2 regions of the Pseudarthrobacter sp. S9 genome follow, and region 2 is predicted to be linked to the other one. Evidence: riboswitches for the same ligand, from Rfam matches in the RefSeq annotation. Region 2 holds a riboswitch; the other holds the start of a gene.
The links. A riboswitch is a leader RNA that binds a small molecule or an ion and turns the genes downstream of it on or off. The one in region 2 is predicted to bind glycine.
Positions count from the first base shown of each region.

Region 1: linked by a shared signal. The riboswitch ahead of gcvP (aminomethyl-transferring glycine dehydrogenase) and the one ahead of ACQCSY_RS11510 (methylenetetrahydrofolate reductase) in region 2 are both predicted to bind glycine.

Region 1 covers NZ_CP189576.1:1,124,965-1,129,379, reverse strand. The annotation lists gene ACQCSY_RS05245 (MFS transporter) at 1-1,069, opposite strand, end outside; gene ACQCSY_RS05240 (TetR/AcrR family transcriptional regulator) at 1,138-1,677, shown strand; glycine riboswitch at 1,803-1,901, shown strand; glycine riboswitch at 1,903-2,019, shown strand; gene gcvP (aminomethyl-transferring glycine dehydrogenase) at 2,059-4,415, shown strand, end outside.
Region 2 covers NZ_CP189576.1:2,409,501-2,413,915, forward strand. The annotation lists gene ACQCSY_RS11500 (dihydrofolate reductase family protein) at 1-207, opposite strand, end outside; gene ACQCSY_RS11505 (hypothetical protein) at 365-859, opposite strand; gene ACQCSY_RS11510 (methylenetetrahydrofolate reductase) at 1,182-2,087, opposite strand; glycine riboswitch at 2,251-2,351, opposite strand; gene purU (formyltetrahydrofolate deformylase) at 2,553-3,464, opposite strand; gene cycA (D-serine/D-alanine/glycine transporter) at 3,461-4,415, opposite strand, start outside.

The sequences.
Region 1 (4,415 bases), 1.3 Mb from region 2:
CCACGAAGCCGGGCCGGACCTTCCGCACGAGCGGCACCACCAGCAGGCCTGCCGCGACGGTGGCGATGAGGGCCGGGACCATGGCGACGCCGGACGCGGAGGGGGACTGGCCCTCGATCAGCTGCAGGTGCTGGGCCAGGAACAGGATGAAGCCGTTGTAGGAGAACAGCGCCAGGACGTTGGCGGTGATGGCGGTGCTGAAGACCCTGTTGCCGAAGAGGCTGACATCCAGCATCGGGGCCGTGGTGCCCCCGCGGGCCAGGGCCTGCTGGCGGCGGATGAACATGTACCCCATGACCAGGCCCAGGCCGATGCTGGTGAGGGGCTCGAACGCCAGGCCGTGGGAGGCGAGTGCCTTGACGCCGTAGACCACCGGCACCATGACCAGCAGCGACAGGATGATGCTGGGCACGTCCACCCGGCCGGGTTTGGGGTCGCGGGATTCCGGAATCAGGGCCGGGCCGAGCAGCACCAGCGGCAGGATGATCGGCACTGCCACCAGCAGGACGGCTCCCCACCAGAAGTGCTCCACGAGCCAGCCGCCGGCAATCGGGCCGAGGGCTGCGCCGCCGGAGAAGCCGGCCGCCCAGATGGCCACCGCCAGCCTGCGCCGGTTGGGCTCCGGGAAAATGTTGCGGATCAAGGACAGGGTGGAGGGCATCAGCATGGCGCCGAAGAAACCAAGCCCCGCCCGGCCGGCAATCAGCCATTCGGCGCTTGGTGCGAACGCGGTGGCGGCCGAGACGGCCGCGAAGCCGGTGCTGCCGATGAAGAGGAGCTTGCGCCGGCCGATCCGGTCGCCCAGGCTGCCCATCGCCACAAGCAATCCGGCGAGGGCCAGGGGGTAGGTGTCGACAATCCAGAGCAGTTCCAAGCCGGAGGCATCGAGGCTGCGGGCGATGGCCGGCAGGGCGAAGGTCAGGGCGGTGTTGTCCACGGCCACCAGGAGTACCGGGAACATCAGCAGGGCCAGGGCCAGCCAGTCGCGCCACGGTGCCCGCGGGCGGCTGCCCGACTGGGTGCCCGTACCGATGCTGGTGCGGCTCGCGGTAATGGATGCGTTGCTCATAAAAGATAACTATACCGTCTGGACGGTAAAGTTAAGAAATGCACGCCGACACGGGCATGATAGGAACCATGCCCAGAAAACCCGTCGCCCGCGAAGCCGTCCTTGACGCCTTCGAATCCCTGCTGATCGAGGAGGGTGAACGCGCCGCGACGCTGGATGCCGTCGCGAAGCGGGCGGGCGTCTCCAAAGGCGGCCTGCTCTATCATTTCCCGACCAAGGAGGCGATGATCTCCGTGCTGCTCGAACGGCTGGACCGGCTCCTCGCGGAGGATCTCAAGGCCATGGCGGCTGCTCCGCAGGGTGCCGCGGCGTATTTCATCAAGTCCTCTGTGTGGGCGGGCACCGCGATGGACCGGGTTTTCGTGGCCGCCACGCGGCTGGCCGAGGTGGCGCACGAGGAGACCCTGCGCCGCTTCGCCGCCGGACAGGCGAGCTGGCTGGACCTGTTGGCGGGCGACGTCGGGCCTGGCATGGCCAAAGCCGTCCTGTACATGGGGGACGGGCTGTACTTCAATGCCATGCTCACCCGCGGCCCGGGCGGCCAACTCCCCGAAGTCGACGCCGACGTCGAGAGCCTCCTGGCCGCCGTCGAGCGGCTGCGCGGCTGAGGGGCCCGTCGGGCCGGACGCGCCTCACGCCCGGCGTAACCCGGACGCCCGGCGGTTTGCGGACGCGGGCCCGGCGTAGGACAATGGGAGCTGTGACTGTTGTCACGAGCAATTGAATATGCCTTTGATCTGCGGCGGGAGAGTTCTGCTTGTAGGTACAAGCAGGCGCCGTAGGAGCAAACCCTCCCCAGGAATCTCTCAGGCCCATGTACCGCCGCGGCAAGGCAACTCTGGAAAGTAGCAGGCTGTCCTCTGACATGCTGTGCTCACCGACGGTGCAAGCGGAGCCCTGCAAACGCACGGCTGCGCGGAAACTCTCAGGTCCAATACAGAGCGGGGAGGAACCCGAATCACTGTGGCGTACCCTGCGCCGCCTGAGTTATGGAGTTCCTTGTGACTGTTACTTCCGCCTCCACGTCCTTCGTTGACCGGCACATCGGCGCCCGCCGCCAGTCCGACGTCGACGCCATGCTGAAGGCTGTCGGCTACGACACCGTCGATGCGCTGGTGGACACCGCCGTTCCCAAGGACATCCGGCAGGACTCACCGCTGCGGCTGGCCGAAGCCCTCAGTGAAGTGGAGGTCCTCGCCGAGCTGCGCATGCTGGCCGCGAAGAACAAGACCGCCGTGCAGATGATCGGGCAGGGCTACTATGACACCCTCACCCCGGCCGTCATCCGCCGGAACATCCTCGAGGCGCCGGCCTGGTACACCGCCTACACCCCGTACCAGCCGGAAATCTCGCAGGGCCGGCTTGAGGCGCTGCTGAACTTCCAGACCATGGTCCAGGACCTGGTGGGCCTGCCGATCGCCAATGCCTCCCTGCTGGATGAAGCCACCGCCGTGGCCGAGGCCGTGCTGATGATGCGTCGCGCCAACAAGAATAAGACGGCCCATGACGGCAAGACCGTCCTCGACGCCGACTGCCTGCCGCAGACCATCGCGATCGTCAAGGGCCGCGCCGAGGCCCTCGGCTTCGAAGTCGAGGTCGCCGACCTCTCCAAGGGACTGCCCGACGGCGTCATCAACGGTGTCGTCCTCCAGCAGCCCGGTGTCTCCGGCCGCGTGTTCGACCACGCCCCGATCATCGCCGACGCCAAGGAACGCGGCGCCCTCGTGACCGTCGCAGCGGACCTGCTGTCCCTGACGCTCATCACCTCCCCGGGCGAGCAGGGCGCCGACATCGCCGTCGGATCCGCCCAGCGCTTCGGCGTCCCGCTGTTCTTCGGCGGCCCGCACGCCGCCTACATGGCCGTCCAGAAGGGCCTCGAACGGTCCATGCCCGGCCGCCTCGTCGGCGTGTCCAAGGATAACGCCGGTGTCCCGGCCTACCGCCTGGCACTGCAGACCCGCGAGCAGCACATCCGCCGCGAGAAGGCCACCTCCAACATCTGCACCGCCCAGGCGCTGCTGGCCATCGTGGCGTCCTTCTACGCCGTCTACCACGGCCCGGACGGCCTCAAGGCCATCGCCGAGACCACCCACGGACACGCCCGGAGCATCGCCGCCTCGCTCAAGGCCGCCGGCCTGGACGTGCTGCACACCTCGTTCTTCGACACCGTCACCGTCTCCGTCCCGGGCAGGGCGGAGCAGATCATCGCCGCCGCCGAGGCCAAGGGCATCAACCTGCGGGCCATCGACGCGGACACGGTCGGCATCTCCGCCGATGAGGCCACGACGGCGGCCATCGTCGCCGACGTCGTCGCCGCCTTCGGCGCCACGGCCGCGGACACAGCGGCGGACGTTTCCGGCTTCGGCCTGGACGCCGCCGTCGTACGCACCTCGGACTACCTGCAGCACCCGGTGTTCAGCACGCACCGCTCCGAGACCCAGCTGCTGCGCTACATCCGCCGCCTCTCGGACCGCGACCTGGCCCTGGACCGGACCATGATCCCGCTGGGCTCCTGCACCATGAAGCTGAACGCCACGGCCGAGATGGAAGCCATCTCCTGGCCCGAGTTCGCCTCCATCCACCCCTTCGCCCCGGACTCCCAGACCGCCGGCTGGCGCGAACTGATCGAGGACCTGGAAGCCCAGCTGACCGAGATCACCGGCTACGACCAGGTCTCCATCCAGCCCAACGCGGGATCGCAGGGCGAGCTCGCGGGCCTGCTGGCCATCCGCGGCTACCACCTCTCCCGCGGCGACGCCCAGCGCAACGTCTGCCTCATCCCGGCCTCGGCCCACGGCACCAACGCCGCCTCCGCAGTGCTCGCCGGCATGAAGGTGGTCGTGGTTGCCACCGCCGCCGACGGCACGATCGACCACGCCGACCTCACCGCCAAGATCGAGGCCAGCAAGGACGCCCTGTCCGCCATCATGATCACCTACCCGTCCACCCACGGCGTGTACGACGCCGATGTGCGCGAGGTCTGCGACGCCGTCCACGCCGCCGGCGGCCAGGTCTACATCGACGGCGCCAACCTCAACGCGCTCGTGGGCCTGGCCCAGCCCGGCCTGTTCGGCGGCGACGTCTCCCACCTGAACCTGCACAAGACCTTCTGCATCCCGCACGGCGGCGGCGGCCCCGGCGTCGGACCGGTGGCAGCCAAGGCCCACTTGGCGCCCTTCATGCCGGGCAACGCCGCGGATCCGGCCAACGGCGCCGACGGCACCCCGATCTCCGCCTCCCGCTACGGCTCCGCCGGCGTCCTGCCGATCTCCTGGGCCTACGTGAAGCTCATGGGCGGCAAGGGCCTGACCGACGCCACCAAGTCCGCGCTGCTCGCGGCCAACTA
Region 2 (4,415 bases):
TCCGAAAGGATCTCCGCTTGCGGCACTGGGCCAGTACCCTGCCCACTCCTGGTACCCGACGCGGCCGAGGATGGCGGTGTCCACCCGGCCAATCATCTGGCCCATCCCGGCGCCGAGCTCATCATCAAAGCTGTCGAACTGCCAGAGATTGGGGGCTTCGACCACACCGTCCACGGAGTAGAAAAGGCCGGCCGTCAATTTGCGCATTGGTGTTCTCCTCAGAGGGTGAGTCCTTCCTGCACCCTATCGGCAGATCGGAAGGCAGGGAATGATCCGCGGGGGAAAACCTTCCGGGGCTGCCCCGGACGACGGCGCGGTGCCGCCGGCCGGGGCAGCGTCCGGCTGGCCGGGCCAGCCGCGCGGATCAGCCGTTGGAGCTGGAGCCGTCCGTGGCGGGGGCGCTGGAGTCTGCGGGACCCCTGCCGCCGCCGGGGCGGCCCTGGCCCTGCTCCTGCGTTCCGGTGACGGTGAAGTTCTCATCGAGCAGGACGGTGGCCTGGGTGCCGTCGGCCTTCGTGATGTGGGCTTCGTAGGTGGCGCCGTCGGCGTCGGTCTCCATCCGCTCGATTGTCGCATCAGGTTGGGCTGCCTTCACGGCCGCCTCGACCTTGGCGGCGTTGTCCCCGGTGAGGATCTCCTCCGTCTTGCCGTTCGCCTGGTGCTGCCCACGCGGGCCGGCGGTGCCGCCGTCGGGCATTCCGTATCCGTTGCCGTAACCGCTTGCGGCGGTGGCGGGGCTCGACGACGAGGTGCCGGTGGCGTCGTCGGCCATCGCGGGGAGGGCTGCCGCCCCGATGGCGCCGCCGCTGATGACCGCGGCGAGCATGATGCCCGCGGTGGTCTTGTTGATCTTTGCCATGTGAAACTCCTTTGCTGGGGCCCGGATCCCGGGCCGGCCGAGGTTTCGGCCTGGGACCAGCTTCAGCTGTGGAGTTATCGCCGCGCTTTCCGGTGGCTGTGCCCGTGCTGTGAGTGCCTGTGGGGTCTGCCCGGAGTTGGGGTCTGACCCCACATCGATTGCTCCGCAACGGCCCTTTTGGGGGCTCAGAAGGGCCGTTGCGGAGCAGTCGATGGGTAGGACGACGACGTCCATGATGACGCGCCCCTTGATCTTCTCCGCCACGCCGCGCTAGACGCGGTTGCTCCCCGTGACACTGGCGGTCACCCCGGGCTTCGCTGTCTCAGCGTTCATTCGAGATTCCCTGGTTAGCGCCGACGTGGACAAGGGCTTCGGCTTGCTGGCTATGGAGCCCGGGCAGGATGTCCAGGCTGTTAAAGCTGTAAAGATGGACTCCGGCCACGAAGTTGCGCATCAGAGCCAGTTCGGAGATCAGGCTTTCTGGCGAGTATCTGTTACCCACCAGGAGGCGGCGGGACAGCGGGCCCTGACGGCTGAGGAACTTCAGTGATGTGCCGACTCCGATCTTCCTTGCCAGTGGAATGAGTTCGCTCCGTGCGATGGGACCGGCTACGCCCGCCCAGACCGGCAGCTGAAACCCTTCTCGTCTCAGAAGCTGCACGTAGCCGCTGATCTTGGGTGCTGCAAAGCACATTTGCGTCACCACGTGGGAGGCCAGATGCTGTTTGTCGAGCAGCGAATCAAGCAGACGCAGTTGACTGACCTGCGGATGGCCTTCGGGGTACCCGGCCACTCCAATTGACATGCTGCCTCCCGATATGTCTGCGATGTCCTCCATGAGTGAAATGCTCGACTCATAAGGGCCGGCATAGTGGGGGGCATCACCGGCAATCGCGAATACCTCAGTTATTCCGGCGACTTCGCAGTCCCTCAGTATGCCTGCGAGCTGTGAACGGTCGCTCAGGCTCCGTGCGGCCAAATGCGGAACTACTCGGTATCCGTGGGAAGCCAACTGAAGCGCAGTGCGCATTGTCCGTCCGACTCCGTGATGCGGCAGGCATGTCACAGTGACCGTCGCGGAAGTGGGAAGCAGTGCATTGATCCTGGTGACTATTTCGTCCCCAGGGATTATTTCCATGCGGGTGGGAAGAACGGTGTCGATGTCGGCCTGGCGACGCGCGTCGAGATGCCGATCGGCAAAGTTTGATGAAAGTGATGGAACCGTCATGAGGAACTCCAGGGTATGGCCGGCGCTATATGCGCCGGAGCGGACCGGGTTCCTCCCCGCTCTGTATTGGACCTGAGAGATTCCGCGCAGCCATGATTTCGCAGGGGCTCCGCTTGCACCGTCGGTGAGTCCGGGCTTTCGCCTGACTGCTTTCCAGAGTTGCCTCGCCGTGGCGGTACATGGGCCTGAGAGATTCCTGGGGAGGATTTGCTCCTACGGCGCCTGCCCGGTTGATGACTGGGAGGACTCTCCCGCCACGGTTCGAAAGGCATATTCAGTTGTGTCAAGGTCGGACCCGCAGATCCGTGGCACCGGCAGCCACGCGTCTCTTGACGCGAAGCCGCCGGCGCCCAGAGAGCCCACGAACACCCGCTGGCCGTACCATTCCAGTACGGAATAGACTGGGGCCCGCAGGAAATCGAGGGAGCGGGAGGAGTCAGGTATCTTCTGGTTCTGGAAGCGGAGTCAGCGAAGGACGACTGTCCGGTTCCCTGACAAAATGATTCTTCCCTCAGAGTGCCAACGTACTGCGTTTGTGAGTGCTTTACATTCGGCGTCCCTGCCGACCGTCACGAGGTCTGAGGGGCTGAAGGTGTGGTCGACCTCGATCACCTGCTGGGCAATGATGGGTCCCTCATCCAGCTCCGAATTTACGTAGTGCGCCGTTGCGCCGACTGTTTTGACTCCCCGTTCGTAGGCCTGGTGATAGGGCTTGGCGCCCTTGAAGCTGGGCAGGAAGGAGTGGTGGATGTTGATGGCCTTGCCGGCGAGCCGGGCCGTAAGGTTGTCGCTGAGAACCTGCATGTAGCGGGCCAGGACGACCAGCTCAACATTGTATGTGTCTACTAGTTCGAGCAGCTCGGATTCCGCTTCTTGCTTTGTTTCCTGGCTCACGGGGATGTGGTGGAACGGGATTCCGTGCCAGGTGACAAGATCCTCATGGTCTTGGTGGTTGGATACAACCGCGACGATCTCGACTGGCAGTTCGCCGCTGCGGGCGCGGAAGAGCAGATCGTTAAGGCAGTGGCCATACTTGGAGACCATGACCAGGATTCGTTGCTTTCGGTCATGGGGCTCCAGTCGCCAATTCATTTCCCATTTTGCAGCCACCGGAGCGAAATCCTGTCGGAGTTCTTCGCGGGTTGAGACGCTGCCAGTTGAGATGAAGTGCACCCTCATGAAGAAGTGCCCTTCTTTTTGGTCGCCGAACTGTTTGATGTCGATGATGTAGCAGCTGTGGTCCAGGAGAAATTCGGCAACTGAGTGAACAATCCCGGGCGATTCGGCGCAGTCGAGTGTGAGCACATACTCCGCGGTCACCGCCTCCGAGCGATCGAGTGCCGGGCTGTTGGACTGTGCTGTCGTTTCTGTCCTCATTGTCCGTCAACCGTGACTTTGCCAAGGAGCTCCGGGGCAGCATTTTGCTCCGACCGGAGCTCGTCCTGGAACGTCGCGTAGCGGGCCAGATGGGCGGGACGGCGGCGCAGGACGGACCAGGCGATGCCGAGCACGATAAACCAGACCGGCGTGACCAGCAGTGCGGTGAGCGTGTCTGCCTGGGTGGTCAGCGTCCAGAGCACGAAAGCGAAGAACGCGAAGACCACCCACACCATCGGGATGCCGCCGGGCATCTTGAACTTGGACTCGGCATGCAGCTGCGGGCGGCGCTTGCGGAAGGCGAGGTAGCTGGCCAGGATGATCGACCAGACAAAGACGAAGCAGACCGCGGACACGGTGGTGACCATGTCAAACGCCTTGCCGATGTCCTGTCCGGCATACATCAGCACGACGCCGGAGAGCAGCAGAACACAGGACAGGAACAGGGCGTTGCGGGGAACCTTGCGGCGGGAAAGGCCACCGAAAAGGGCCGGCGCGTCACCCTCCTGGGCCAGGCCATAGACCATGCGGGACGTGGAGTAGATGCCGGAGTTGGCCGAGGACATAGCCGAGCTGAGCACCACCAGGTTGACCACCGTGGCGGCGGCGCCCAGGCCGGCCAGCGAGAACATGGCAATGAACGGGCTGTGCCCGGCGGCGAACTGGGTCCAGGGCGTGACGGACATCAGGATGATCAGGGCGCCCACGTAGAAGAGCAGCACACGCACCGGGATGGAGTTGATGGCCTTGGGCAGGTTCTTCTCCGGGTCCTTGGCCTCTGCGGCCGTGGTGCCCACCAGCTCAATGCCTACAAACGCGAAGACGGCAATCTGGAAGCCGGCCACGAAGCCCATGAACTCGTTCGGGAAGAAGCCGCCATGGCTCCACAGGTTGGTGAAGCTGGCCGGTCCGGCGTCGGACTGGAACCCGCTGAAGATCATGAACAGACCC